DNA from 2 places in the Pseudoalteromonas sp. NZS71_1 genome. Region 2 is predicted to be linked to the other one. Evidence: predicted binding sites of a transcription regulator. Region 2 holds the regulator's gene; the other holds the start of a gene.
What was found. The regulator NrdR, encoded in region 2, represses ribonucleotide reductase genes. The targets are predictions, from matches to a motif close to AAACACNANATNTNGTGTTT.
Positions count from the first base shown of each region.

Region 1: the regulator NrdR is predicted to act here: its motif matches at 4,120-4,139, upstream of nrdA (class 1a ribonucleoside-diphosphate reductase subunit alpha).

Region 1 is NZ_JADYXM010000016.1:47,561-63,336, reverse strand. It holds gene pbpC (penicillin-binding protein 1C) at 1-170, shown strand, start outside; gene yfaE (class I ribonucleotide reductase maintenance protein YfaE) at 250-522, opposite strand; gene nrdB (class Ia ribonucleoside-diphosphate reductase subunit beta) at 522-1,652, opposite strand; gene nrdA (class 1a ribonucleoside-diphosphate reductase subunit alpha) at 1,718-4,000, opposite strand; gene I6F43_RS17620 (HAD family hydrolase) at 4,409-5,089, opposite strand; gene ubiG (bifunctional 2-polyprenyl-6-hydroxyphenol methylase/3-demethylubiquinol 3-O-methyltransferase UbiG) at 5,089-5,799, opposite strand; gene gyrA (DNA topoisomerase (ATP-hydrolyzing) subunit A) at 5,976-8,675, shown strand; gene serC (3-phosphoserine/phosphohydroxythreonine transaminase) at 8,997-10,079, shown strand; gene aroA (3-phosphoshikimate 1-carboxyvinyltransferase) at 10,079-11,356, shown strand; gene cmk ((d)CMP kinase) at 11,463-12,173, shown strand; gene rpsA (30S ribosomal protein S1) at 12,269-13,936, shown strand; gene ihfB (integration host factor subunit beta) at 14,004-14,291, shown strand; gene I6F43_RS17580 (lipopolysaccharide assembly protein LapA domain-containing protein) at 14,313-14,594, shown strand; gene lapB (lipopolysaccharide assembly protein LapB) at 14,597-15,733, shown strand.
Region 2 is NZ_JADYXM010000009.1:157,216-172,991, forward strand. It holds gene I6F43_RS14120 (sensor histidine kinase) at 195-1,964, opposite strand; gene I6F43_RS14125 (response regulator) at 2,332-2,700, shown strand; gene thrA (bifunctional aspartate kinase/homoserine dehydrogenase I) at 2,929-5,346, shown strand; gene thrB (homoserine kinase) at 5,356-6,291, shown strand; gene thrC (threonine synthase) at 6,303-7,586, shown strand; gene glyA (serine hydroxymethyltransferase) at 7,856-9,112, shown strand; gene nrdR (transcriptional regulator NrdR) at 9,481-9,930, shown strand; gene ribD (bifunctional diaminohydroxyphosphoribosylaminopyrimidine deaminase/5-amino-6-(5-phosphoribosylamino)uracil reductase RibD) at 10,097-11,221, shown strand; gene I6F43_RS14160 (riboflavin synthase) at 11,248-11,901, shown strand; gene ribBA (bifunctional 3,4-dihydroxy-2-butanone-4-phosphate synthase/GTP cyclohydrolase II) at 11,931-13,043, shown strand; gene ribH (6,7-dimethyl-8-ribityllumazine synthase) at 13,144-13,608, shown strand; gene nusB (transcription antitermination factor NusB) at 13,624-14,034, shown strand; gene thiL (thiamine-phosphate kinase) at 14,081-15,055, shown strand; gene I6F43_RS14185 (phosphatidylglycerophosphatase A family protein) at 15,052-15,537, shown strand; gene I6F43_RS14190 (ligand-binding sensor domain-containing diguanylate cyclase) at 15,576-15,776, shown strand, end outside.

The DNA.
Region 1 (15,776 bases), on a different contig from region 2:
ATACAGATTCACGTATTTTATATTGGTTTGTAGATAACAGCTTTGTTGGTAAAGTAGAGCGAGATACGCCTTTTTTCTGGCACCCGCAAGTAGGCGAATTTGACGTAAGAGTGGTTGATAATTTAGGGCGTAGCGCATCAGTTTCAATGCGTGTAAAGCTCGTTCAGTGATACGTAAATAAGCTAAAGAGCTAGTTATCGGGTATCAAACAATTAGATTGGCGTTTATAAACTGTATTTAGCGTTTAGACTACTTTAAATTAATACTTACATTGCCATTGGGTTTACAGCAGCACAGGAGTATTTCGCCTTCGCGCACAAATGCAAGGGGCTCTTCGTTATATTCAACACTACCTGACACTAACGTTGCTCTACAAGCGCCGCAGTAACCTTCACGGCATTGGAATGCGACGTCTATTTTCATGGATTCTAAGCAGTGTAAAAGAGAAGGGCAGCCAGCGGTAAACTCTATACACTGGCTGTTTTCTGCAAGTGTTACACTTGCAGTAGACTTGTCACTCATTATAAATCAAAATCACCAAATTCTGATGCATCAACTTGCGAGTCTATTTGACCAACAAGGTATGAGCTTATTTCTGCTTCTTGTGGTGCTACTTGCACGTTATCAGACACTAACCACGAGTTTATCCATGGGATAGGGTTACTGTTATTTTCAAACTGTGCTGGCAAACCAATCGCCGTCATACGTGCATTAGTAATGTATTCAACGTACTGACATAAAATATGTTTATTTAAGCCAATCATTGAACCATCTTTAAATAAATACTCAGCCCACTCTTTTTCTTGCTCTGCAGCATCAACAAACATTTTAATCGCTTCGTCGCGGCACTGGGCTGCAACAATCGCCATTTCTGGGTCGTCTTTACCGTCTTGCATAATGTTTAAAATATGCTGAGTACCCGAAAGGTGAAGTGCCTCATCGCGCGCAATAAGCTTGATGATTTTAGCGTTACCTTCCATCAATTCACGCTCAGCAAACGCAAACGAACATGCAAAGCTTACGTAAAAGCGAATCGCTTCAAGAATATTTACCGACATCATAGCCAGGTAAAGTTTCTTTTTAAGCTCAAACAAATTCACGATAACAGTTTTACCATTAATCTCGTGTTTGCCTTCACCGTATAAATTATAAAGCGATACAGAGTTGATTAAGTCGTCGTAGTATTTAGTTACGGCATCGGCACGTTCGCTAATTTTATCGTTGCTAACAATGTCATCAAAAATAAGTTCAGGTGCTTGTGTTACGTTACGGATAATATGTGTGTATGAGCGGCTGTGAATCGTTTCACTAAATGCCCACGTTTCTATCCATGTTTCAAGCTCTGGTAGCGATACAATTGGAAGTAGGGCAACGTTTGGCGAACGACCTTGCACACTATCAAGTAGAGTTTGGTATTTGAGGTTACTTAAAAATATATGCTTTTCGTGATCGGGTAACGCTTGAAAGTCTAAACGGTCTTTACTTACATCTACTTCCTCAGGACGCCAAAAGAAAGACAGTTGCTTCTCGATTAATTTTTCAAAAATTGGGTATTTTTGTTGGTCGTAGCGAGATACGTTTACAGTTTGGCCAAAAAACATTGGCTCTTGCATTTGGTTATTATGGTTTCGGCTAAAAGTAGTATAAGACATGTTTATCACTCAAAAAACTATCAGAAAAAGCGGGCTAAATGCCCGCTTAAAATAAAAATCAGCAGTTATATTTTACACGCGCCGCCTTCACAATCGTCATCTTCCACTTCTGGAGTATCTTCTTGCATATCTGAGGCACCATCGCGAGTATTGTGGTAGTACAAGGTTTTAACACCTAGTTTGTACGCGCTTAGTAAGTCTTTTAATAAGACTTGCATAGGTACTTTACCGCCTTCGAACTTGTTTGGATCATAATTTGTATTTGCAGAAATTGTTTGGTCTACAAATTTTTGCATTATACCAACAAGCTGCAAGTAACCATCGTTTGATGGAATGTCCCACAGTAGCTCGTATTGATCTTTTAAACGCTCATACTCAGGAACAACTTGCTTTAAAATACCGTCTTTACTTGCTTTAACGCTAATATGTCCGCGTGGTGGCTCAATACCATTTGTTGCATTAGAGATTTGCGACGATGTTTCTGATGGCATTAACGCACTTAGTGTTGAGTTACGCATACCGTGCTCTTTAATACTTGCACGTAGTGTATCCCAATCAAGATGAAGTGGCTCATCACAAATTTTATCTAAATCACGTTTATACGTATCTGTTGGCATAATGCCTTGTGAATACGTTGTTTCGTTAAACTTAGGACAGGCGCCACGCTCTTTAGCAAGCTCGTTTGATGCTTTCATCAAGTAGTATTGAATCGCTTCAAAGGTTTTATGTGTTAATGCATTTGCGCTGCCATCTGAATAACGTTTACCGTTTTTAGCTAGGTAGTATGCGTAGTTAATCACGCCTATACCTAACGTTCGACGACCCATAGTTGCATTTTTAGCAGCCGGTACTGGGTAGTCTTGGAAATCAAGTAAGTTATCAAGTGCGCGTACTGCAAGTTCAGCTAGCTCTTCGAGCTCATCAAGTGATTCTATTGCACCTAAGTTAAACGCAGACAGTGTACAAAGGGCAATTTCGCCTTCTTCGTCATTTACGTTATTAAGTGGCTTAGTTGGCAATGCAATTTCTAAACATAAGTTAGATTGGCGAATAGGCGCAACTTTAGCAATGAACGGGCTGTGTGTATTACAGTGGTCCACATTTTGTAAATAAATACGACCTGTACTTGCACGCTCTTGCGCAAACATAGAGAAAAGCTCAATCGCTTTAATGCGTTTTTTACGAATCGATTCGTCTTGTTCGTATTTTACGTAAAGCGCGTCAAACTCAGCTTGGTCTTCAAAAAATGCATCGTAAAGACCAGGCACATCTGATGGGCTAAATAACGTAATGTAGTCGTCTTTAATTAAACGAGAGTACATTAGTTTATTAAATTGTACGCCGTAATCTAGGTGACGAACGCGGTTGTCGTCCACACCACGGTTATTTTTAAGTACAAGTAGGTTCTCTACTTCTAAATGCCAAAGCGGGTAGAACAATGTTGCAGCGCCGCCACGTACACCACCTTGCGAACAACTTTTAACAGCTGTTTGAAAGTGCTTATAAAAAGGAATACAACCTGTGTGGTACGCTTCGCCGTTACGAATATGGCTACCTAGCGCACGAATTCGACCAGCATTAATACCAATACCTGCGCGTTGTGAAACGTATTTAACAATAGCTGACGACGTTGCATTGATTGAATCAAGGCTATCGCCACATTCAATTAATACACACGAGCTAAACTGGCGAGTAGGTGTACGTACACCCGACATAATTGGCGTTGGTAGAGATATTTTAAATAACGATACTGCGTCGTAAAAGCGCTTAATGTAAGAAACGCGTGTTTCACGTGGGTAGTCAGAGAATAAGCTCGCTGCTACTAAAATATATAAAAACTGTGCACTTTCGTAGATTTCACCCGATACACGGTTTTGAACGAGATACTTACCTTCAAGCTGTTTTACAGCCGCGTAGCTAAAGTTAAGATCGCGAGAATGATCAAGATATGCATCAAGCTCGTCTAATTCTTGCTCTGTGTAATCTACTAATAAGTGAGCATCGTAGCGTTTATCGCCAACCATTTTTGTTACGTGGTCAAATAAACGTGGTGGCTCAAATTGACCGTACGCTTTTTTACGTAAATGGAATACAGCTAAACGTGCAGCTAAGTATTGATAATCAGGCGATTCTTTTGAAATCTGATCCGCTGCTGCTTTAATGATGGTTTCGTGAATGTCTTTAGTACGAATACCATCGTAAAACTGAATGTGCGATTTTAATTCAACTTGCGAAACCGAAACGTTGCTTAAACCTTCGGCGGCCCATTCAATGACGCGATGGATCTTATCCAGATCAAGAGGCTCTTTGCGCCCGTCACGTTTGCTTACAGATAACTGTTGGTTCATTTGCCTGTATTCCTTGGGAATTATGTATTTTGACCAATGCTTTATGCCTCGCCGAAGCAAGGTACATACTCATTTATTATAGGTTTCACCGTATTGGCGAATTTAATTGAATAACATTTGGCCACAATATCTGGTGTTGTTCAATTTAGAGATCACAAGATAGTGTGGTCTGAGTTGTTTTGCAAGGGACATAATTGCCCCTGTTTGTGGATAACTTTGGGATAACGCATTTGTGTTAGTAGACACTCACCTTCGAACAATCATTTAAGTTGAAATATGCAAAAATCAACTAATGATCTGCTAAATTTACTCATTTTAAAAATAAATTTTGACTGCTTTTTTTATCAGCAGGCTTTGTGTGAAAACTAACACAATCACAATATATAGTGTTTAATAATTAACATAGCACTATATATGGTTAAAACCATCAATTGGGCTTTGCCAGTTAAAATCAGCATTCCAGCTGTTGGCTTCATCAATACTTGGGATGTAACCCCAAAGTGCCGTTGCGGTATGCATACCTGCCGCTTTGCCTGCTTGTATGTCACGCTGTGCATCACCAATGTATAAACAACGGCTTGGTTCTACCTGCATAAGCTTTGCACAATGTAGCAGTGGTAAAGGTGATGGCTTAGCTTCAGCTAATGTGTCGCCACTTATTACTACACTGGCATTTTTTAATGCGGGAATAGCTGCCACTAAAGGATCGGTTAAAAACCCTGGTTTATTAGTCATGATCCCCCATTTGATTTTTTTCTGATCAAGGGCGATAAGTAACGATTCAACTCCGCTGAAGCAACGTGTGTGATTTGCTATGTTTGTGGCGTACTCGTCAACTAATTGCTTTATAAGCTCGCTTTGGGGTTGTTTAGCCCATAATTCTTTAAAACCAGCCTCTAATAATGCGCCTGCGCCGTTAGATGCGGCAGGACGGTATATATCACTACTAACAGGTTCTATTTTATTGCTAATAAGGACTGCGTTTAAAGCGGCACCTAAATCATCAGCGGTGTCGAGTAGGGTGCCGTCTAAATCAAATAAAAATGCATCGTACTCAATAAGGGGTAGGGGGGCTTGAGAGTTAGCCATTAAGCTAACTTCTCAAAATAAAGTATGTAATTTACGCTAACGTCACTATTGAGCGTATATTGCTTTGATAGTGGGTTATAAGAAAGCCCTGTACTTGCACGAACTTTTAAACCGGCTTGCTCTGCCCATGCAATAAGCTGTGCAGGCTTTATAAACTTTTTATGGTCGTGTGTACCTTCAGGCACCATTTTTAAGAGTTTTTCAGCGCCAACAATCGCGTATAAATATGCTTTAGGTGTTTTGTTCAGGGTTGAAAAAAACACGTCCGCGCCTGGTTTGGCAAGTGCAGCTACAGCATGAATGATAGATGCTGGGTCGGGAACGTGCTCAAGCATTTCCATACACGTTATTACATCAAAGCGCTCAGGGTACTGTGTTGCAAACTCTTCTGCAGGCACTTTTATATAATCTACATTTACGCCAGTTTCTAAACTGTGCAACTTAGCAACGGTTAGAGGCTCTTGGCCCATATCGATGCCAGTTACTTTTGCACCCATACGCGCCATGCTTTGGCTTAAAATACCGCCGCCACAGCCAACGTCGAGTGTTTCTTTATCGAATAAGCCTTGCGTTTTGTTTGCTATAAAGTCTAAACGTAACGGGTTAATTTCGTGAAGAGGTTTGAATTCTCCGTCTAGGTCCCACCAACGCTCAGCGATGGCTTCAAATTTTGCTATTTCTGCGTGATCTACATTTTGATGTTCGGTCATAAAATACTTCCTCGTCAATCTGAGGCCATTATATAGGGCTAAATTGATAAATCGCAAAGTTTTGCGCCTGTAAATTAAAATTAATTGTGATAGCATGGCTGTTAGAAATAATAACAATACTCTTAATACCCAATACCGGGTTGTTGAGAGCTGATACTGAAGGAATGTGATATCAAATGACTGATCTCGCCAATGAAATTCTGCCAGTCAATATTGAAGACGAGTTAAAAAACTCCTACTTAGATTACGCAATGAGCGTAATAGTAGGACGTGCATTACCAGACGTACGTGACGGCTTAAAACCTGTTCATCGCCGCGTTTTGTTTGCAATGAACGAGCTTAGTAATGACTGGAACAAGCCTTACAAAAAATCGGCCCGTGTGGTCGGTGACGTAATCGGTAAATACCATCCACACGGCGACAGTGCAGTTTATGACACGATAGTTCGTATGGCTCAGCCATTCTCACTACGTTATATGCTTGTAGATGGCCAAGGTAACTTCGGTTCGGTTGATGGTGATTCAGCAGCGGCAATGCGTTATACAGAAGTACGTATGGCAAAAATGTCGCATGAGTTATTAGCCGATCTTGAAAAAGAAACGGTTGATTTCGTTCCTAACTACGACGGCACTGAGTTCATCCCTGACGTGTTACCTACGAAAGTCCCTAATTTATTAGTGAATGGTTCGTCGGGTATTGCAGTAGGTATGGCTACAAATATACCACCACATAACTTAACTGAAGTTGTGAACGGTTGTTTGGCACTTATTCAAAATCCTGATTTAACTATTTTAGAGTTAATGGATTATATTCCTGGTCCTGATTTCCCAACGGCTGCAATTATCAACGGTAAAAAAGGCATTGAACAAGCCTATTTAACTGGCCGTGGTAAAGTGTACATGCGTGCACGCGCCGACGTCGAAACCGATGAAAAAACAGGCCGTGAAACAATCATCGTTCACGAAATTCCTTATCAAGTTAATAAAGCCCGTTTAATTGAAAAAATTGCAGAGCTTGTTAAAGATAAGAAAATTGAAGGTATTAGTGCACTACGTGATGAATCAGATAAAGACGGTATGCGTATCGTTATTGAAATTAAACGTGGTGACGTAGGCGAAGTTATTTTAAATAACTTGTATTCACAAACTCAGTTACAAACTGTGTTTGGTATGAATATGGTTGCATTAATTAACAACCAACCTAAGTGTTTTAATCTAAAAGAAATGCTTGAAGAGTTTATTATTCACCGCCGTGAAGTAGTAACTCGTCGTACCGTGTTTGATTTACGCAAAGCGCGTGACCGTGCTCATACGCTTGAAGGTTTAGCAATTGCGCTTGCAAACATTGACCCAATTATCGAGCTTATTCGTAAATCACCTACACCTGCTGAAGCTAAAGTTGCTTTAACTGCACGTCCGTGGGAATTAGGTCATGTACAAGGTATGCTTGAAAAAGCAGGCGAAGATAATGTAGCCCGTCCAGATTGGCTTGCTGATGATTTAGGTATTCGCGACGGTCAATACTATATTTCTGAGCAACAAGCTCAAGCAATTCTAGATTTGCGTTTACACAAGCTTACTGGTCTTGAACACGAAAAAATCTTAACTGAATATCAAGCGTTATTAGAGTTAATTGCTGAGCTACTTTATATTTTGGCAACACCTGAGCGTTTAATGGAAGTTATTCGTGACGAACTAGTTGAAATTAAAGCGCAGTATGGCGACGAACGTCGTACTGAGATTAATGCAGCGGCTCACGATATCAGCCTTGAAGACTTAATTACTGAAGAAAACGTTGTTGTAACGCTTTCTCACGAAGGGTATGTGAAGTATCAGGCATTGTCTGATTACGAAGCACAACGTCGTGGTGGTAAAGGTAAGTCAGCAACGAAGATGAAAGATGAAGATTTCATTGAACGTCTGTTAGTTGCAAATACACACGATACTATTTTATGTTTCTCTACGGCCGGTCGTTTATATTGGCTTAAAGTGTATCAGTTACCACTAGCAAGTCGTGCAGCGCGCGGTAAGCCAATTGTTAACTTGTTACCACTTGAAGCTGATGAACGTATAACTGCTATATTGCCAGTACGCGAGTACGCAGAAGATAAATATATCTTTATGGCAACTGCATTCGGTACAGTTAAGAAAACACCATTAACGGCTTACAGTCGTCAACGTGCAAGCGGTATTATTGCTGTTAACTTAAATGATGGCGATAGCTTGATTGGTGTTGATATTACCGATGGTAGCAACGAAATTATGTTGTTCACTGATGCAGGTAAAGTTGTACGCTTCAAAGAAGCTGAAGAAACAACAGTTGTTGATGAAAACGGCAACCCAGTATTAGACGAAGAAGGTAACCCTGAGATTCGCTTCAAAGGTGTTCGCCCAATGGGTCGTACGGCTACAGGTGTTCGTGGTATTAAAATGCCAGACGAGCAACGCGTAGTATCGTTAATTGTACCAAAAACTGACGGTGCCATTCTAACGGTAACTGAAAATGGTTACGGTAAGCGTACACAACTTGAAGATTACCCATCTAAGAGCCGCGCAACACAAGGTGTTGTATCAATTAAGGTGAGTGAACGTAACGGTGCTGTTGTTGGTGCTGTGCAAGTTGATGACAACGATGAAATAATGATTATTTCGAATCGTGGTACCTTAGTACGAACTCGCGTTAATGAAGTTTCAACAGTTGGACGTAACACACAAGGTGTTATTTTGATCAGAACTATTGACGGAGAGCAAGTAGTTGGTTTACAACGTATAGAAGAGATTGAAGTTACAGAAAGTGACTTAATTGATATTGAAGACGTTGAAACAGTAGATACGGTTATTGATGAAGTAGCGGATGATAATCCTCCTTCAGAATAATTGATATTGAAAAAGCGGCCTTGGCCGCTTTTTTTAATGTTGTTGAAAAAAATTAATAGGGCGTGAAATTATACTCATACCAATTCGCTTAATTAAGAGATCTATTTTGAGGGTGGAAAAACGTGTTGATAGCTAGGCAAAAAATTCGCTATTTAGTTGTTCTAAATGAGAATTTTTTAACGCAAGTAGCGACACGTTTAGCCCCGCAAAATGATTAAGTATTATTGCGGATTGGTATTATTCATTAAATTTTAAAGGTTTAGCGGATTGGTATTAAATGTTCATGCTTAATAGTTAAATTACTGGAATGAGGCAAAGGTAATGAGTAAATATAATTTTTGTGCGGGGCCAGCTATGCTTCCGCAAGCGGTTATGAAAAAAGCGCAAAAAGAGTTTCTAGATTGGCAAGACCTAGGTGTGTCTGTGATGGAGATTAGCCATCGCAGTAAAGAGTTTTTAGCGCTTACAGCTAAATGTGAAGCTAGCCTTCGTCGCCTAATGAATATTAGTGATGAATTTGAAGTGCTGTTTATGCATGGTGGTGGTCGTGGCCAGTTTAGTGCTGTGCCATTAAACTTACACCAAGAAGGCAAAACAGCGTTTTATTGTGAGAATGGCGTTTGGTCGAAAAGCGCCAGAGATGAAGCGAATAAGTTTACTCAAACGTCTTTTACGGATGTCCGTAATGATGCTGATGGTGAGTTTTCAATTAAAGACGTTGCTGACTGGGAATTACCAGAAGACGCTGCGTACATCCACTATTGCCCTAATGAAACTGTCGATGGCTTAGAGATTTTTGATGTACCAAGCCACCCAACAGCTCCGATTATTGCTGATATGTCTTCAACTATTTTATCGCGTGAGATAGACGTTAATAAATTTGATTTGATTTACGCTGGTGCGCAAAAAAATATCGGTCCATCGGGCATATCAATTGTTATTGTTCGTAAAACATTACTTGAGCGCGAAGGTTTGCCAAAGCCCGGTATTTTAGATTACGCACTTGAAGCAAAGCAGGGCAGTATGTTTAATACCCCACCTACCTTTGCTTGGTATTTAGCGGCTGAAGTATTTGAATGGCTTGAAAGCAATGGTGGGGTAAAAGCCATGGAAGCACAAAATATTGCTAAAGCAAATTTACTGTATGATTTTATCGATAACTCAGATTTTTATTCAAATATAGTCGCTAAACATTGCCGCTCACGCATGAATGTTCCATTTTGGTTAAACGATGAAAGCTTAAATAGCAAATTTGTTGCTCAATCAAACGAGGCCGGTTTACTTGCACTTGAAGGTCACAGAATTGTGGGCGGTATGCGCGCAAGTATTTATAACGCTATGCCTCTTGAAGGTGTTCAAGCACTTGTAGATTTTATGGCTGCATTTGCAAAGGAGCACAGCTAATGGAGCAGCTCCGTTTAGAACCTATTTCTAAAGTAAATGGCACGGTAACCCTACCAGGTTCAAAGAGTCTATCGAACAGAATTTTATTATTAGCAGCACTGGCAAACGGTACCACCGTTGTAGAAAACTTACTTGATAGTGACGATATACGCCATATGCTGGGTGCTTTAAAGTTATTAGGTGTAAATGTAACTTTAAATGATGAACACACTGTAGCGACCGTAGAGGGAGTTGGTGGTGTGTTTAATACACCTACTGAGCCCTTGTTTTTAGGTAATGCAGGTACTGCTTACAGACCTTTAACGGCTGTACTTGCTGCCGTTAAAGGTGAGTATGAGCTAATAGGCGAACCACGTATGGAAGAGCGTCCGATAGGGCACTTAGTTGATGCTCTACAAGCGCTTGGTGGTGATGTTACCTATACAAAACACAAAGACTATCCACCACTTAAAATTGTAGGTGGTCAAATAAAAGGTGGTGAGGTTGAAATTGACGGTAGTATTTCAAGTCAATTTTTAACGGCTCTATTAATGGCAGCGCCATTATTTAGCGGTGATACTACGATAACGATTAAAGGTACTTTAGTATCTAAACCTTATATTGATATTACGCTTGATGTAATGGCACGTTTTGGTGTTAATGTTGAACACAGTGATTATGCAACTTTTAAAGTTAAAGGTGGTCAACAGTATCAATCACTCGAACGAATTATGGTTGAAGGCGATGCATCTTCTGCTTCTTACTTTGTTGCTGCGGCTGCAATTGCTGGCGGCGAGATTGAAATTAAAGGCGTGGGTGCTAAATCAGTTCAAGGTGATATAGGCTTTGCTAAAGTAATGGAGCAAGTAGGCGCAAAAATCGATTGGTATGATGAGCGTTTAGTTGTTCGCAAAGGCGAATTAAAAGGCGTAGATATTGACGCTAATGCAATTCCTGATGCTGCTATGACCCTTGCAACTGTTGCTCTTTTCGCTAAAGGCCCAACTGCCATTCGTAACATTTATAACTGGCGAGTAAAAGAAACAGACCGTTTATATGCGATGGCAACTGAGCTTAGAAAAGTAGGTGCAGAAGTGGTAGAAGGGCATGACTTTATAGAAATTACACCGCCTAAACACTTCAACGATGTAGCAATAGACACTTACGACGATCACCGTATAGCCATGTGTTTTGCAATGGTTGCCGTTGGTGGAAAGCCAATAACGATTAATGATCCAAAGTGTACCTATAAAACATTTCCTACATTTTTCAATGTTTTAGCGTCAGTCAGTGAATAAGCTAATTAGAAGTAATTACAAAAGTTACACACTAATAGCAGATATATTTTAATAACTGACGTATAATGTCGCGGTTTATTTAGGTGTGCATTGCAGGAGGTTTTAAATGCAGGCGTTATTAATGCCCGTGATCACCGTTGATGGCCCAAGTGGTTCAGGTAAAGGAACTGTTTGTCGCTTGTTAGCCGACAAGTTAGGGTGGGATGTATTAGATAGCGGTGCGATTTATCGCGTTTTATCTTTAGCTGCACTTCATCACCAAATTGCATTAGACAATGAAGAAGGGCTTGTCCCTCTTGCTGCAAATTTAGATGTGCAGTTTTTGGTAGATAGCCAAACTAATGCAGGAAAAGTTATTTTAGAAGGCGAAGATGTAACCACTACTATTCGTAATGAAGAAGTAGGCGCTGCAGCATCAAAAGTTGCAGCATTACCTCGCGTTCGTGAAGCGTTATTACGTCGCCAGCGTGCATTTCGCACTGAAAACGGCTTAATTGCCGATGGCCGTGATATGGGCACTGTGGTTTTTCAAGATGCGCCGTTAAAAATATATTTAACAGCAAGTGCAGAAGAGCGTGCTCGTAGACGCTTTGTTGAGTTGAATACGCGCGGTCTTGATGTTACACTAAGTGGTCTATTACAGGACATTCAAGCTCGTGACGAGCGCGATATGAATCGTGCCGTTGCTCCGCTTGTACCTGCAGATGATGCTATTGAGCTTGATACTAGCGAACTCAATGCACAGCAAGTGTTTGATAAGGTAATAACTTTATTGGATATTGCAATCTCTGAAGGTAAGCTTCCTAAACGAAGCTAAACACATTTTATGCGCCAGCAGGATGCCAGTGCTATTTTAACAACCCCATGCAGCATGGTTGCTTATTGGTATTAATATATGAGACGTATATTCGTATGTCAGAAAATTTTGCGCAGTTATTTGAAGAAAGCTTAAAGGGTTTTGAAGCAGAGCAAGGCTCTATCGTTAAAGGTACAGTAATCTCTATCGAGAATAACATTGTACTTGTAGATGCTGGTCTTAAATCAGAAAGTGCTATCCCTGCTGAGCAGTTCAAAAATGCTGCTGGTGAACTTGAAGTTGCTGTAGGCGACGAAGTAGATGTTGCACTAGATGCAATTGAAGACGGTTTCGGTGAAACTATTCTTTCTCGTGAGAAAGCTAAGCGTCACGAAGCATGGATCCGTCTTGAGAAAGCATGTGAAGAGCAAGAGACTGTTACTGGTGTTATCAACGGTAAAGTTAAAGGCGGTTTCACAGTTGAAGTTGATTCAATCCGTGCTTTCCTACCTGGTTCACTTGTTGATGTTCGTCCAGTACGTGACACAACTCACCTTGAAGGCAAAGAGCTTGAATTTAAAGTAATCAAGCTTGACCAAAAACGTAACAACGTTGTTGTTTCACGTCGTGCAGTTATCGAATCTGAAAACTCACAAGAACGTGAAGAGCTTCTTGCTAACCTTGTTGAAGGCCAAGAAGTTAAAGGTATCGTTAAGAACCTTACTGACTACGGTGCATTCGTTGACCTTGGTGGTGTTGATGGTCTACTACACATTACTGATATGGCTTGGAAGCGTGTTAAGCACCCTTCAGAAATCGTTAATGTTGGCGACGAAATCGCAGTTAAAGTTCTAAAATTCGACAAAGATAAAACTCGTGTATCTCTAGGCCTTAAACAGCTTGGTGAAGATCCATGGGCAGCTATCGCTGGTCGTTACCCAGAAGGTTCTAAACTTTCTGGTCGTGTTACTAACCTTACAGATTACGGCTGTTTCGTGGAAATCGAAGAAGGCGTTGAAGGTTTAGTACACGTTTCTGAAATGGATTGGACTAACAAAAACATCCATCCTTCAAAAGTTGTTAGCTTAGGCGACACTGTTGAAGTTATGGTTTTAGAAATTGACGAAGAACGTCGTCGTATTTCTCTTGGTCTTAAGCAATGTATTGCTAATCCTTGGCAGGAATTTGCTCGTCTACAAAACAAAGGCGATCAAGTTACTGGTAAGATCAAATCAATCACTGACTTCGGTATCTTTATCGGTCTTGACGGTGGTATTGACGGTCTTGTACACCTTTCAGACATTTCTTGGAATACACCTGGCGAAGAAGCTGTACGTGAATTCAAGAAAGGCGACGAAATCACTGCTATCGTATTGCAAGTTGACCCAGAGCGTGAACGTATCTCTCTAGGTGTTAAGCAAATCGAAGCTGACCCATTCAATAACTACCTTGATGCAAACAAAAAAGGTGCTATTGTTAAAGGTAAAGTGACTGAAGTTGATGCGAAAGGCGCAACTGTTGAACTTATCGAAGGCGTTGAAGGTTACATCCGTGTAGCTGATATCGCTCAAGAACGCGTTGAAGATGCAACTACTGTTGTTTCTGTAGGCGACGAGATTGAAGTTAAATACGTTGGTGTTGATCGTAAGAACCGCACTTTAAGCTTATCTGTAAAAGCTCTTTTCGAAGCAGAAGAGAAAGAAGTACTAGAGAAGCTTAAGAAAGAAGAGCCAGTGTTTGAAAACGCAATGGCAGCTGCTTTCGCAAATGCACAAAAAGACTAATATATAATTAGTTTTTAGTTGGAAGGGCATTTTTTGCCCTTCCTATATCTCTTTTTAAGGAAACGCTATGACTAAGTCAGAACTGATAGAAACACTTGCGGAACAACACGCACACGTTCCAGTGAAAGATGTTGAGAATGCTGTAAAAGAAATTCTTGAACAAATGGCCGGCTCATTATCTACTTCAGATCGTATTGAGATCAGAGGTTTTGGTAGTTTCTCTTTGCATTTCCGCGCTCCTCGCACAGGTCGTAATCCTAAGACTGGCGATACAGTTGAGCTTGAAGGAAAGCATGTACCTCATTTTAAACCAGGCAAAGAATTACGCGACCGCGTAAATGAAAGCATTGCCTAGTTAACTTAGTGGAGTAGTTACTTGTTCAAGGTATTAAAAATTATTCTGGTTGCGCTATGCCTCATCAGTGCATTTGTATTAGGGTCACAAAACCCACAGTTAGTACAAATAAATTATATTATAGCCAGTAATACACTACCTTTAGCTGTAATAATAAGTATCTGCTTTTTATTAGGTGTTTTAGTGGGTTGTTTTATTAGCTTTAAATTGTTTTCACAATTAAAGTGGCAAAACTACCGCTTAAAAAAGCAATTAGCGCCTGAAAAAGATAAAAAAAAGCTTGCCGCGAATAAAGACACCTAACTATGATTGAGCTTTTGTTTTTACTATTACCTGTTGCCGCCGGTTACGGCTGGATTATGGGTAAAAACAGTGCTAAAAACCAAGCTCATCAACTAAATCGTCAGATCACTTCTGAATACAGCAAAGGCTTAAAGTTTCTACTCGACAGAGAAGAAGACCAAGGCTTAGAGCACTTGATTAATTTGCTTGAAGTTTCAGCTGACTCTGTTGAACACTATTCTACACTTGCCACCATGTTTCGCCGTAGAGGTGAATTAGACCGCGCAATTAAAATTCATGAACTTCTATTAAAACACCCAGGCTTAAATGAACAACAAGCTGCAACTAGCCGTTTAGAACTTGCCGAAGATTATATAATGGCTGGTCTACTAGATAGTGCAGAAGAGCACTTAGTTTGGTTAGTTAAGGCTGGCCATGTAGAAGCGCTAGACCCTATTATTACTTTATATTCGCAAACCCGTGAATGGGAAAAAGGCATCAACATGTTTGAAGCCCACAGCGAACTATTTTCAAAAGAACAACAATTTAAAGCGATTGCTAATTTTTATTGTGAATCAGCTTTAAGTGATAACACACCCCAACTAATGAGAAAAGCGATTAGCTTAAATTATAAAGCCGTACGTCCGCTTTACGAGTTAGGATTAGTTGCTTACGCGAAAGAAGATTACGTTAAAGCTATTTATTACTGGCGTGAGCTTGTATCACAATTCACTTTGTTTGCGCCGTTGTTTATTGATGAGCTAGCTCACAGCTATAAACAATTAAATTTAACGCATCAATTTCATGAATTAGTCAGTGACTTGTTAGAAAAGGGCGGTGTATTAATTAAAATAAAACATTGCCAAGCATTGCTTGAGCAAGGACACACTAAACAAGCCTTTGAATTTCTAACTGATAGCTTAAAACGTCAACCTACTATTCGTGGTTTCAGTTTTTTACTGCAATTAATGGGTGACCAAAATAAAAATACTAAAGAAGTACTTAATGAAATTGATAAGCTTGTAACCTCTTATATTGCTACAAAACCTGATTTCCAATGTCAGCATTGCGGTTTTACAAGCTACACCATATATTGGAATTGCCCTTCTTGTAAGCATTGGGAAACCATTGTTCCAAGTCGAGGCTTAGACGGATTTTAATAACCCCTTAAATAATATCGGATTTAACTATGATAATTTTAGC
Region 2 (15,776 bases):
GCAACAAAGAGTTAATCGTCCCTAGAAAGAACCCAAAGGGCAGCGCATGTTTGGTATTTATGCTGCGTTGTCGCCTATTTATGGGGAATAACCACACTACATAGGCTCTGCCTTGCCTAAAAACCAAACATATTGCTGTAAATTCAACCACCAAAGAACAACACGCCCTAATAATTTAATGCATATACTTTTATTTATTCATATTTATCAAAAATAGGCAGTGGCTTAGCCATGTTCTTCGGAAATTGAATATAGTAACGCAGACCTTTGCCCGGTTCACTCGTTGCATCAATAGAGCCACTAAGGGTTTGCTTGACCAAATTAAGCATTATATGGGTGCCTAATCCGCTACCGCCTTCATCGCGTTTGGTAGTAAAAAATGGGTCAAATAATTTTTTTAATTGCTCGTTAGTAACACCGTTACCGTCATCTTTGTAATCAATAGTTAAGTTGGTGTCATCAGCGCTTATTTTAATATCCATTACACCGTTGCTTTTACCTTCAAAGCCATGAATAAGTGAGTTCATAATTAGGTTAGTAAAAATTTGGCTTATAGCCCCAGCAGGTAGATTTAAAACTAAATCATCAGGACATTCTAATTTTATAGTATGGGATGTCTTTTTTAGTTTTGGGTGCAGTGAGCGTATTACTTCGTTAGTGTAATCTTTAAAGTTAATGGTTCTTACTGCTTCACTGGCTTGATCGACCGCTATTTGTTTAAAGCTAGCTATAAGCTCCGAAGCTCTATCTAAGTTAGTGGTTAGTAAGCTTGTGCTTTGTTTTGCTTCGTTAATGAATTCTTCTAGTGCTTTTGGCGAAAGTGTTTTTTCGGTATAAGCATTTTCGAGTTTATTTAAGCGTTCTTGTAAAAATGATATTGCCGTTACACCTATCCCAATAGGGGTGTTTATATCGTGTGTAATACCTGCTACAAGTCCGCCTAGCGCAGCCATTTTTTCTGTGCCTAGTAAACGTTCCTGTGCAAGGCTTAACTCTTCTATATAGCGCTGAGATTCAGTTTGCTTTGTAATTAATTCTTGCTCTGTGCTGCGGCGTAAGTCTACTTCTTCGGTGAGGACAATTTTTTGCTTTTCGAGTTCGTATTTTTGCTGCTGTAAATCCATCATTGCTTGGCTTAAGTTGGATGTTTTACGGGCTACGTCTTGTTCAAGTTGTATGTTGTGTTGATCAAGCTTTTCGTTACTTATAATGAGTTCTTTTTGGGTGTGTTCAAGCTCTTTTCTATACTGAACCACTTTATCTATTAGTTTGTTAAATGACTGCTCCATCACTTTTAGTTCATTATGTTCTTCTGTTTCTATCTCTATATGTTGACCTTCTAGCTCGTCTAGCTCTAAATTTTCTAGTTGCTCAGTGAGTTCTGCTAAAGGGTCTGTAAGAAGTTTTCTAAATGCCATTAAAAATAAGATGATCAAAAAGGTGGTTTTAATCATCGCATTACCAATCAAAAAGTAGATTGATACCATAATGCGGCTAAAAACAACTTCTCGACTTGAGAATAAGGTAACGTCACCAACTTGAGTAGCACGACCTGAAAATTCAAAAATAAGTGGAAAGGTATAACCAAATAAACCCGATTTTGCGTCTTCTAAAATAACCTCTTCTTGTACTAACTGTTGGTTATATAGCTTGTGTATATCAAGAGAGCGCCCTAGCTGTGAAATAATTTCGCCGCTGTCGTCTCGAACAATAATCCCTTCAATCATGGGAATGGCGAGTAAACCTTCTGCTGTTGTAATTGTTTGCTTGGTATTAAGCTCCCAAATTGCACGTGTTAAGCTGCGACTAAAGGTTTTTTGTAAGGTACTAAGTTCATCGCGAATATAGTCTTTAGTATTGACGTATTCAGCAAGCACTTGTCCACAGGTCACTACAAAGGTAAGCAAAAAATAGACGGATAAAACGCTAGTCAGTAGCTTCTTAGAAAGACTTTTTTGTAACATGAGTGACTTGTTCATCCTTTATTATTTTTGTAACGTTACGATAGTAATTTAAAAGTTAGTCAATAAACCTCTAAAAATAAATAAAAAAGTTAAAATTTAGTAAGATAAATCACAAAAAGTGAGCGTGTAGTATCAAAGTATTTAAACCAAGGTATAAATTAATAAATTCGTTATCTGTTATGTATTGTAGGCTTAATTAGTATTTGCTTTGGTTAATTATATCTTAAACGGATTTATTCTATATTTATCATTGTATTAAATTATTAATGCGCTGAGTGCTTTGAGGCGTGTTAAAGTGTCTAAAATGCAATGGAAGGCATTAGTTTAATAACCTTTTAATAACTTTGATGGTTGTGTAGTAGTAAACATGATGAAATTTTCGATATTAGTCTGTGACGATTCTGCAGTTGCCCGTAAACAAGTCGTGCGGTGTTTAAATGAATGTATAGACGCTCAAATACAACAAGCTACAAATGGAGCGCACGCTCTAGAACTTTTACGAGCACAAAGCTTTGATTTATTGTGCTTAGATCTCACCATGCCCGAAGTTGATGGTATACAAGTACTCGAGACTATAAAAATAGAAAAAATAGAGTGCTTTGTTTTAGTTATTTCTGCCGATATACAAGAGAAAATGAAGCAACGAGTCGCACAACTTGGCGCAATAGACTTTATCGATAAACCTATCAATAAATCTAACTTAAACGAAATATTGCATAAATTTGGCATTCATTAGGTTTTTTTATGTTAAAAAAGGCTGTTTTATCTTTTAATTTAGGGTTGACAGCATAGCCTTTGTTAAGGCAGTCTTAACATATGAAAACAATTAATCGCGTACTGACCATTATTATTACAACCATCATTCTTACTGGATAGTGGCATAGGTCGGTGCAACAAATTTAAAGGCCTGTGTTCACTTAGAACACAGGCCTTTTTTCGTTTTATGGGATGAGGAACATAAACAATGCGAGTTTTAAAATTTGGTGGGTCTTCGCTTGCCGACTATGCATGCTTACAACAGGTAGCTCAGCTAGTTAAAGCACAATTAAAAGATGAAATGCTTTTGGTACTTTCTGCTCCAGGTGGAATGACCGATTCGCTAGTTGCACTTGCAAGTGCTGCAGAACAAGGCTCTGACTTTTCGCAGCAATGGCAAGCATTAGTTAGCCGCTGTGAAGGTTTGAAAGCTGACGTTGAAAAAAGTGGTGTAGTAGTTACAAGTTGGCCAAACTTAGGCGAGCTTAAAAATAAACTAGATGGCGTATCACTTATACAATGTTGCCCCGATAAAGTTCGCGCATTTGTGATTAGCTTTGGAGAGCGCGTTAGTGTTTCTTTAATGCAGGCTTTATTGAATTCGCACGATGCAAGATACTTAGAAGCAACAAGCTGTATCGCTTCAACTGGCGGTTATATCGACGCCGAGGCTGATTTAGTAACAAGTAAAGCGCGCTTTCAAGCTGTGCTTAAAGAAAGTCCTGCAACTATCTATATCATGCCTGGTTTTACAGCGAGTAATGACAAAGGTGAGCTTACAACGCTTGGCCGTAATGGCTCAGATTACTCAGCAGCCATTGCTGCGGCATGTTTAGAAGCTGAGATTTGCCAAATTTGGACTGACGTTGATGGTGTATACAGTGCTGATCCTCGTTATATTAAAAAAGCGACTAAAGTAGATTTTTTATCTTATAAAGAAGCGATGGAGCTTTCTTACTTTGGTGCAAAAGTACTTCACCCTAAAACAATTTTACCGTGTGCTAAAGCAGGCGTGCCGTGCGAAATTAAAAATACGCATAACCCAGACGCACAAGGCTCATTAATTGGTAACGATTATTCATCAGATGAGCCAGTAAAAGCGCTTTCGAGCCTACAAGACCTTGCAATGCTAACTGTCTCAGGGCCAGGCATGAAAGGCAAAGTAGGTATGGCGTCTAAGGTATTTAACGCGCTTGCTCACGATAACGTATCAATTGTATTGATCACGCAGTCATCATGCGAATTCAGCATTAGCTTTTGTGTACACGAAACAGACCTAGCACTTGCACTTGATGCGCTACAAACTGCATTTGAGCTTGAATTACAAGCAGGGCTTATTGAGCCTGTACAAGTGCAGCGCAATTTAGCCATTGTTACTTTAGTGGGCGATAACATGCGCGCGCACCGTGGCTTAGCGGCTAAGTTTTTTGCATCGCTTGCACAAGCGCAAGTAAATATTGTGGCAATTGCACAGGATTCTACAGAAAGTGCTATTTCAGCAGTAATTGATGGCGAACTTTGTAACGACGCCGTAAAAATATGTCATGAAAACTTTTTCACGCATGTGCCGTCAATTGATGTGTTTTTACTAGGTTGTGGCTTAGTAGGGCAAGAGCTTATTAATCAGCTTGAGCGCCAACAAGCGTGGCTGGAAAAACGTAATATTAAACTTAACTTGTATGGTGTTGCTAACTCTCGCCAATTACACCTTGATAGTGAAGGTATTGCTTTTGGTGATTGGCAGCAAAAATTGGCCTCATCCGAGCAGGCGTTTGATTTAAAACTAGTAGAGCAGTTTGTTAAGCAAAATCATTTAGTAAACCCTGTGCTTGTTGATTGTACGTCGTCGGATGCACTTGCTGCGCAGTATGTAGACTTTTTAAATGCAGGTTTTCATGTGGTTGCTGCCAATAAAAAAGCAACAACAAGCTCATACACGTATTACCAAGATTTAATTGCAGCAACGCAAAAGAATAATCGTAAATTTTTATACGAAACAAACGTTGGTGCAGGCTTACCAGTAATCGACAACTTACAGTCGTTATTTGGTGCCGGTGATGAGTTATTAGAGTTTAGTGGTATTTTATCAGGTTCACTTTCGTATATGTTTGGCGCACTTCAAGATGGTTTATCACTTTCTGAGGCAACTATTAAAGCCAAAGAAAGTGGCTTTACTGAGCCAGATCCTCGTGATGATTTATCGGGTACCGATGTAGCACGTAAGTTATTGATCATCGCTCGCGAAGCCGGTATGAAATTAGAGCTAAGCGATATTGAAGTTGAGTCAGTATTACCACCAGGTTTTGCACAAGGTGATAGCGTTGATGAGTTTATGGCAAAACTACCAAGCTTAGATGCTGATTTTAACGACCGTATCAAAAGTGCTGCGAGCGAGGGTAGGGTACTTCGCTATGTAGGCACAATTAAAGAAGGCCACTGTAAAGTAGGTATTGAAGCGGTAGATGCAAAGCATGCGCTTAGTGTCATTCGTGATGGTGAAAACGCACTGGCTATTTTAAGCCAATACTACCAGCCACGTCCGTTTGTAATTCGTGGTTATGGCGCCGGCTCGGAAGTAACAGCCGCGGGTGTATTTGCTGATATTTTAAAAACGTTATCGCGCTAGGAGCTCGTTATGATTGAAGTATATGCTCCGGCGTCTATTGGTAATTTTGCAGTGGGTTTTGATGCACTTGGCGCAGCGCTTGCGCCAATTGATGGCAGTTTATTAGGCGATGTAGCCGTTGTAAGCGCAGCACCAAGCGATGAGTTTATTTGCACTGGCGAGTACGCTCACAAGTTACCCAGTGATGCTAATGAAAATTTAGCGTACCAGTGCTTAGTGCATTTTAGAGCGCATGTTGCGCCTACTATGCCAAGCGTAAAGCTCGAGCTTAAAAAGAACTTACCAATTGGCTCTGGGCTTGGCTCTAGCGCGTGTTCGGTAGTGGCTACTTTTGCTGCCCTTGATAAGTTTGCAAAAACTAATTTAAGTCAGGTTGAGCTTATTGAGCTTATGGCTGACTTTGAAGCTGTAGTGAGCGGTGGTCGCCATTACGACAACATTACGCCATGTTATTTAGGTGGTTTGCAGTTAACAGGTGATTTAATTCCTGATAAATCGATTGCACTGCCTGTTGATGAAAACTGGTACTACGTTGCTGCGTTTCCTGGTTTTTCGCTTAATACCGCAAAAGCGCGCTCTGTTTTACCAAAAGAGTTGAGCATGCATGCAAGTGTTGAGTTTGCTCAGCGTTTGTCGGCATTTAGTAGCTTACTGTTAACTAATCGTTTTGACGATGCGCTAAGCATAATGAAAGATGAAATAGCAGAACCTTACCGCGCACCGCTTATAAAAGGTTTTAGTGATGCCAAAGCAAGCTTGCCAGCACTGGGCGCTGAAATAGTCAGTATTTCGGGCGCAGGGCCCACCTTGTTTAGCGTATGTAAAACACTTGAAGCTGCACAGCAATGCGCGCAGTGGTTAGAGACCAATTACATTAACGAGCAAGGCTTTTGCCACATTTGTAAATTAGATAACGACGGCACGCGTCAATTAACAGTTTTATAGGATAGGTAGTCATGCAATTACATAATTTAAAAGATAGCTCACAAAAAGTGTCGTTCGTTGAAGCCGTAAAAACAGGTTTGGGTCGTAACCAAGGTGTATTTTTCCCAGAATCACTGCCGCCACTGTCCGATGTTGATGCATTGCTTGATATGGACTTTGTTACGCGCAGCGGCAAAATATTATCGCACCTAATTGGTGATGAGCTACCAAGCGATACTGTGGCACAAATGGTTAAAAATGCATTTAACTTTCCCGTTAAGCTGGTAGAAGTTGAAGAGAACACATACTGTTTAGAACTGTTTCATGGTCCTACACTTGCGTTTAAAGACTTTGGTGGTCGCTTTATGGCAGAGTGTTTAACGCAGTTTAACAAAGACGAGAAAGTAACTATTTTAACAGCAACATCGGGCGATACCGGTGCAGCTGTAGCGCATGCTTTTTACAATAAACCAAATATCGATGTTGTTATTTTATACCCTAAAGGCAAAATTTCACTTGCTCAGCAAAAGCTATTTACTACGCTAGGTAACAATATTCATTGTTATGCAGTTGAGGGCAGCTTTGATGATTGCCAAGAGCTAGTTAAAAATGCCTTTTTAGATGAAGAAGTTAAATCAACACTTGGGCTTAACTCAGCTAATTCAATTAATATTAGCCGTTTAGTTGCTCAGGTTTGTTACTACTTTGAAGCCATCGCACAGCTACCAAAAGAAAAGCGCGCAACAGCACATATATCAGTACCTAGTGGTAATTTTGGTAATGTGTGCGCCGCAATGATTGGTGCGGTTATTGGTTTACCTGTTGGCAAATTAAGTGCAACAACAAATCAAAATGATACTGTGCCGCGCTTTATGCTTGATAAAAACTGGACGCCAAACGCAACGCTTGAGTCGCTTTCAAATGCGATGGATGTAAGTAAGCCAAACAATTGGCCGCGTGTACAAACAATGTTAGATAATAACTGGTTTAGCTACGATAATTTTTATTCAACAAGCGTAAACGAGCAAGACACGCAAGCCGTGATGAAAAAAATTCAACAAACTGGCTATGTTGCGGAGCCTCATACTGCTATTGCTTACCAAGGTCTTGTTGAAAATCGTGCGCCGGGTACTGCGGGTATCTTTTTAGCGACAGCTCATCCTGCTAAGTTTAAAGAAAGCGTAGAGGGTATTCTAAATATTGAATTAGGTATGCCAAAACCACTTGCTGATGCACTAGCAAAACCATGCCTAGCAAGCGATATGAACGCCGATTACGACGAGTTACGTACCGAAATGCTCGCTAAATTAGGCTAAGTTAAATTAAAAGGAAAAGCGGCTTGAGCCGCTTTTTTTATAACTTTATACGGATGAATACACTTAGTTATATTTACTAATTAAATGTAGTAAATATAATTCATTTAAAATTATTATGGCTTTATAAAAAAATATCATCTTAAAAGAGCTGTGAAATAGTTTCAATCCCTGTTTAAATATCCTCAACTTAAGAGCGTAGGCAAAGAGTCGTTTAAAGCGTACAATAAAGCCTCTAAAAAACACCATACACGTTGCCCTAGGAGACCCCAATGTTAGAACGTAGCATGAATATTTCGGATTTTGATCCAGAGTTATTTGACGCGATAACCAAAGAAACTGCTCGCCAAGAAGAGCATATCGAACTAATCGCTTCAGAAAACTACTGTAGCCCACGCGTACTAGAAGCGCAGGGTTCACAGCTTACAAACAAATACGCAGAAGGTTACCCAGGCAAACGTTATTATGGCGGTTGTGAGCATGTAGATGTTGTTGAGCAATTAGCAATTGACCGTGCTAACGAATTATTTGGTTCTGACTACGCTAACGTGCAGCCACATGCTGGTTCGCAAGCTAATGCTGCTGTTTTTCTAGCATTATTAGACGCTGGCGATACTGTATTAGGTATGAGCTTAGCTCATGGTGGTCACTTAACTCACGGTTCTCACGTAAGCTTCTCTGGTAAGCTTTACAATGCAATCCAATACGGACTAGATGAAGCAACGGGCGAAATTGATTACGCACAAGTTGAAGCACTAGCACTTGAGCACAAGCCAAAAATGATTATTGGTGGTTTCTCAGCGTACTCTGGTATTGTTGATTGGGCTAAATTCCGTGAAATTGCTGACAAAATCGGTGCTTATCTGTTTGTTGATATGGCTCACGTTGCGGGTTTAATTGCGGCAGGCGTTTACCCAAGCCCTGTTCCTCATGCACACGTTGTAACTACAACTACGCATAAAACACTTGCAGGCCCTCGTGGTGGTTTGATTATTTCTGCATGTGGCGATGAAGCAATCTACAAAAAGCTTAACAGCGCTGTTTTCCCTGGTGGCCAAGGCGGTCCTTTATGTCATGTTATTGCAGCAAAAGCAGTGGCATTTAAAGAAGCACTTCAACCAGAGTTTAAAGTATACCAAACACAAGTTGTTAAAAACGCAAAAGCAATGGTTGCTGTAATGCAAGAGCGCGGCTACAAAATCGTTTCTGACAAAACTGAAAACCACTTATTTTTACTTGATTTAATCGATAAAGATATCACTGGTAAAGATGCAGATGCTGCCCTAGGCAACGCTAACATCACAGTTAATAAAAACTCAGTACCGAACGATCCACGCTCACCATTTGTAACATCTGGTTTGCGTATTGGTTCTCCTGCAATTACTCGCCGTGGTTTTACTGAAGTAGAATCAAAAGAGCTTGCTGGCTGGATTTGTGACGTACTAGATAACATCACTGATGAATCTGTACAGGCGCAAGTTAAAGAAAAAGTAAAAGCAATTTGTGCAAAATTACCTGTTTACGCTTAATTGCATAAGCGGCAGTAATTTAGAGCACATAAGCTAGGGGCCTGTTTATCTTTCGAGGTTTAATTTGCAGTAGTATGTTTGGCTTTTAAGCAAGGCAGAGTCTATGTAGTGTGGTTACTCCACACAAATAGGCGATAACGCAGCATAAATGCCAAACATGCACTGCCCTCGGGTTCGTTCTAGGGGCGATTTACTCTTTGTTGCTCGATTTTTACTTAGCCCACTAGGTTACAAATCTCGAGCCGCGATTAAATCACCCCTAGATAGAACAAATTTAATCCTGAAAGGTCAACAGGCTCTATTTTTTTGCTAAGATAAAAGACCGCTATTTAGCGGTCTTTTTTGTTTTAAAACGGAAGTACCGAGCTATGCATTGTCCATTTTGTACCGCAAAAGATACTAAAGTTATTGACTCACGCCTTGTTGGCGGAGGCCATCAAGTTCGCAGGCGTCGTGAGTGTAACGACTGCCACGAGCGCTTTACTACATTTGAAGGCGCTGAACTGGTTATGCCTCGTGTTATTAAACAAGACGGCAGCCGCGAACCATTTAACGAAGATAAATTATTAAATGGCTTAAATCGCGCACTCGAAAAACGCCCAGTGAGCACAGAGCAAGTAGACGAAGTAGTGAATATAATAAAATCGCAACTACGCGCAACGGGTGAGCGAGAAATTTCAAGCCATTTGGTGGGTGAATGCATTATGGAAGCCCTCAAAAAGCTCGATAAAGTAGCATACGTAAGATTTGCCTCTGTTTATCGCTCGTTTGAAGATATACGCGAATTTGGCGAAGAAATTGCCCGCTTAGGGGAGTAATACCAATTTTATTAAAAACATGATCATTCTATCGCATTAAATAGCGCACTCACTGCGTTAAAAATTATTCATATAGAACAACTATATGTCATAATTTTCGCCTTGTTATTGCGCTATTTTCTTAGCGCTATAATAGACCACTTATTTAACGCAATTGGTATAATAAATGCTGAACCAAGTTCCTTTTACCGAACATGACGAAATGTATATGGCACGTGCCATAGAGCTTGCCAAAAAAGGCCGTTTTACTACCACGCCTAATCCTAATGTTGGCTGTGTATTAGTTAAAAATAATCAAATAATTGGTGAGGGTTTTCATCAATTAGCAGGTCAAGGCCATGCTGAAGTAAATGCACTGGCAATAGCTGGCAATAATGCACAAGGTGCAACGGCTTATGTAACGCTTGAACCGTGTAGTCATTATGGGCGCACGCCACCGTGTGCTGAAGGCTTAAAAAAGGCGGGCGTTGTAAAAGTAATTGCCGCTATGGTTGATACAAACCCACAAGTTGCAGGCAAAGGCCTTAAAATACTGAGCGATGCCGGTATTGAAGTTGCTTATGGATTACTTGAATCACAAGCTCGCGCACTTAACGTTGGCTTTTTTAAGCGAATGGAACAAGGCTTACCTTATGTGACCTGTAAAATGGCAGCAAGCATAGATGGTAAAACAGCGCTTAAAAATGGGCAAAGTAAGTGGATCACAAGTCCCGCGGCTCGCCAAGACGTACAATTATACCGAGCGCAAAGCTGCGCTATTTTAACCGGTGCCGATACCGTGTTAGTAGACGATGCTAAACTTAATGTGCGACTAAGCGAATTACCGAATGCACTTCCCACTGATTTACCGCTTCGCCAGCCCGTGCGTGTTATAATTGATTCACAGAATCGTTTAACGCCCAACCTTGCTTTATTTAAAATCCAAAGTGATGTAATAATATTTACGACTAAGGTTGATAAATCACTGCAATGGCCACATTTTGTAAAGCATATTGAAGTAAGTGAAAGTAACGGCAAAGTTGATTTACAGGCTGTTTTAGAAAAGCTTGGGCAACTGCAGTTTAATAATGTTTGGCTTGAGAGCGGAGCAACACTTGCTGGTAAAATGACAGAGCTTGATTTAGTTGACGAGTTTGTTTTTTATTTGGCGCCTAAATTAATGGGCCATGATGCAAAAAGTTTAGTTAATTTTCCTGAATTGACGAGTATGCAAAACACCGTTGATTTAACATTTAATGAATGTGCGCGCATTGGTGACGATTTACGTATCACCGCGTTAAAAACTCATTAAAATCACTTAATAAAAAGAGTAGCGCTATGTTTACTGGGATAATAGAAGCCACAGGCAAAATTGCTTTATTACAAAAAAAACAAGGCGACTTAGCCATTCGTATCCAAAGTGCTGACCTTGATATGGAAGACGTAAAGCTAGGCGACAGCATTGCAACCAATGGCGTTTGCTTAACCGTAGTTGATAAACATATTGACGGTTTTAGTGCTGATTTATCTAACGAGACGATTGGTTTAACCGGTTTTGCTCACTATGCTTTAGGGCAAACGGTGAATCTTGAAAAAGCCATGCAACCTGTTTCGCGTTTAGGCGGTCATTTAGTATCTGGCCATGTTGATGGCATAGCAACTATTACAAGCATTACAGCAAACGCTCGAGCAACAGAATATTGGCTTACAACCGAAGAAAATTTAATGAAATACATCCCGTACAAAGGTTCGGTATGTATTGATGGTATAAGCCTGACAGTAAACGCTGTAGAAGGTAATAAATTCAAATTAACAATTGTTCCACATACGAGTGAGCAAACCACAATTGCTCACTTTAAAGTAGGCACTCAAGTTAATTTAGAAGTCGATCAAATTGCACGTTATTTAGAGCGCCTTATAAAAGGTGCAGAGCAACCAACGGGCTCTGATATTTCGATGAGCTTACTCGCTAAAGCGGGTTTTATTAAATAACGAAACTGATAACTTATACGAGCAAATTTATGAATTTACACAGCGCACAAGAAATCATCGACGATATTAAAGCCGGTAAGATGGTTATTTTAATGGATGATGAAGATAGAGAGAATGAAGGCGATTTAATTATTGCCGCAGAGCATATTAGTGCACAAGCTATTAATTTTATGGCCACTCATGGCCGTGGCTTAATTTGTTTAACTATGACGCAAGAGCGTTGTGAGCAACTTGATTTACCTTTAATGGTTAAAAATAATGGTGCTGCATTTTCAACTAACTTTACAATGTCGATAGAAGCATCAAAGGGTGTTACTACAGGTATTTCAGCAGCAGATAGAGCGCGTACAGTGCAAGCGGCTATAGCTAAAGGCGCAGTACCAAGTGATATCGTGCAGCCTGGTCATATTTTTCCAATTATGGCACAACCTGGCGGCGTATTAACTCGCGCAGGACATACTGAAGCTGGCTGTGATTTAGCGCGTTTAGCTGGGCTTGAAGCATCATCTGTTATTGTTGAAATACTTAATGCCGATGGCACCATGGCGCGTCGCCCTGATTTAGAAGTTTTTGCGAAAGAGCATGATATTAAAATTGGTACTATTGCTGATTTAATCGAATACCGTAACTTAAACGAAACAACAATTGAGCAAGTTGCAAAATGTAAGTTACCAACTATTCACGGTGAATTTGATTTAGTTACTTACAAAGACACAATTGACGGCCAATTACATTACGTATTGCTTAAAGGCGATATAAAAGAGCAAGAACCGACAAATGTACGTGTACATTTGCAAAGTACCTTTAACGATATCCTACTTTCAGATAGAAGTGCTGACCGTAGTTGGGGCCTTTCAGAAGCAATGGCTTATATCGCTAAAAATGAAGGTGCTTTAGTTATTTTAGGTAAGCAAGAAAGCACTGAAGAATTAGAGGCAACTGTAAAAGCATTCGCAGCAGCTGATGCTGGCGAAAGCGTTACGCCTCGTAAATTCAAAGGTACATCTCGTACTGTTGGCGTAGGCTCGCAAATACTTGCAGATCTTGGAATTAAACAAATGCGATTAATGAGTCGCCCTAAAAAGTACCATGCACTTTCGGGCTTTCATTTAGAAGTTGTTGATTATGTTGAGCCACAATAAGCATCACGCTTAAACTAGGCTATTATTTTATTTTTATGGTATGATGCGCAGCAATTTTTGCGCAATCGCAACCGCTTGAACTTATTTTTAGGGTTATCAAATGAAAATTATTGAAGGTAGTAAGTACGCTCCTGGCAAAAAGTTTGCCATTGTCATTTCTCGTTTTAATGACTTTATCGGTAGCAGCCTCCTTGCAGGTGCTGTTGATGAGCTAAAACGCACTGGTGGCGTATCTGATGACGACATTACCGTTATTTATGTACCAGGCGCGGTAGAATTACCTTTAGCGGCTAAACGCGTTGCGGCAAAAAAAGAGTATGATGCAATCATCGCATTAGGCGTAGTGATCAGAGGTGGTACACCACACTTTGACCTAGTTGCTGGCGAATCAAACAAAGGTCTTGCGCAAGTATCACTTGAGTATGATATCCCGGTTGCATTTGGCGTATTAACCACAGAAAGCATTGAACAAGCAATTGAGCGTGCTGGCACCAAAATGGGCAATAAAGGCGGCGAAGCTGCTTTAGGCGCGCTTGAAATGGTTAATGTGTTAGATAAAATTTAAGTTTAAGGAATTTTTGTGAAACCAGCAGCAAGACGTAAAGCACGTATCTTAGCACTCCAAGCCGTTTATTCTTGGCAAATAAGTGGCAATTTAATTGCCGATATCGAACAACAAATGTTGATCGAAACAGACGTTACTAAAATTGATGTTGAATACTTTAAAGATTTAGCGACGGGTGTTGCTGTAAATTATAAGCAACTAGACGAAGCTGTATCACCACATTTAACACGTCCGTTTAATGACTTAGATATGGTTGAGCGCGCAATTTTACGTTTAAGCAGCTATGAGCTTAAGTTCCGTGAAGATGTACCTTATAAAGTTGCTATCAACGAAGGTATTGAGCTGGCCAAAATATTTGGCGCTGAAGACAGCCATAAATTTGTAAACGGTGTACTTGATAAAGCTGTTAAGCATTTACGCAAGTAAGTAAACCGTTAAAGAGGGGAGCCGGCATAGGCCGGCTTTTTTGTGTATGAAGGAATTTGAATTAATTAACCGCTACTTTAAAGGTCGCGGGATCACCCGTCGTGATGTAAACCTAGGTATAGGGGATGATTGCGCTTTAGTAACCGTTCCACAAAACTGCCAACTTGCTGTTACAACAGATACTCTTGTTGCTGGCGTACACTTTTTTGATGATATTTCCCCTCGTGCATTAGGTCACAGAGCGCTTGCTGTTAATTTAAGTGACTTAGCGGCAATGGGCGCTGAGCCAACATGGGTTTCAGTTGCGTTAACCTTGCCAAGTATTGACCCACAGTGGATTGAAGAGTTTACTGAAGGCATGCATGAAATTGCAGAATACTTTAATGTGCAAATTATAGGTGGCGATACTACTCAGGGCCCATTAACTATCACTATTTGTGCAAAAGGGACTGTACCAGAAGGTACTGCACTTCGCCGTAGTGGTGCGAAAGTGGGTGATTGGGTTTATGTTACAGGTCCGCTAGGTGACGCTGGACTTGCAATTGAGTCTCGCAAACAAGGTATAAGTATTGAGCCAGAGCATTTAAAGTACTTAAATAAGCGCTTTGACTTTCCAACACCGCGTGTTGCTGCAGGACAGGTATTGCGAGGCCTTGCATCATCGGCTATTGATGTATCGGACGGTTTAATCGCTGATTTAAGTCATATACTTGATATGTCGCAAGTAAATGCAGTTGTGAATATTGAAAGTATTCCGACTTCAGATGCAATGCAAGCAAGCCTTGATTTTAATCAGCAGCTGCCATTTATTCTCAGTTACGGTGATGATTACGAATTAATTTTTACTGTACCTGATAGCAATAAAAGTATGCTAGATATAAAACTGCGTCAATATGGTGTAGATGCAACATGCATAGGCCAAATTAAAAGTGGCGATGGTCAAATTGAACTATTACACAACGGTGAAAAGTTTGATTTTAAGCAGCAAGGTTTTGAGCATTTTGTAAAGGAGCTGGTTTGAACAAAAACCGAAAGTTTAATTTAAAGCGCCCACATCAGTTTTTTGGTTTGGGTTTTGGTACTGGGTTAGCCCCTAAAGCGCCTGGCACATTTGGCACTTTTGCTGCACTGCCATTCATTTTTATGACTATGTATTATCCGCTATGGTTGCAAATTGTGTTTGCAGTAGTGATCAGTATATTTGGTATATGGGCCTGTGGTAAAACGGCTGATGATTTAGGCGTGCACGACCATCCTGCTATTGTATGGGATGAAGTGGCAGGCTATTACATTACAATGATTGGTGCAGCACTTAGCTGGCAAACATTACTCGTTGGTTTTTTGTTATTTCGCTTTTTTGATATAGCAAAACCTGGCCCAATCCGTATGCTAGACAAACGAGTACATGGTGGTTTAGGTATTATGGCCGATGATATACTTGCGGGCGTTTTTTCGCTTATATGCTTACAGGCGCTAATAAAAGTGGGTTTACTACCCTTTTAATTTTTTATATTTGATTTGTTTAACTAGGTGGCAGCAATATGATGCGATTTTTACTGGTTTGTGTACTGATGTTGTGCGCGACACCAAGTTGGGCTTCAATTAGTGATTACGTAGTTAAGCAATGGAATATAAAAGATGGTCTACCTTCGCAATCACTTAAAAGCGTAGTACAAGACCAGCAAGGCTATATGTGGTTGGGTACTCAGTTTGGCTTAAGCCGTTTTGATGGCACAACATTT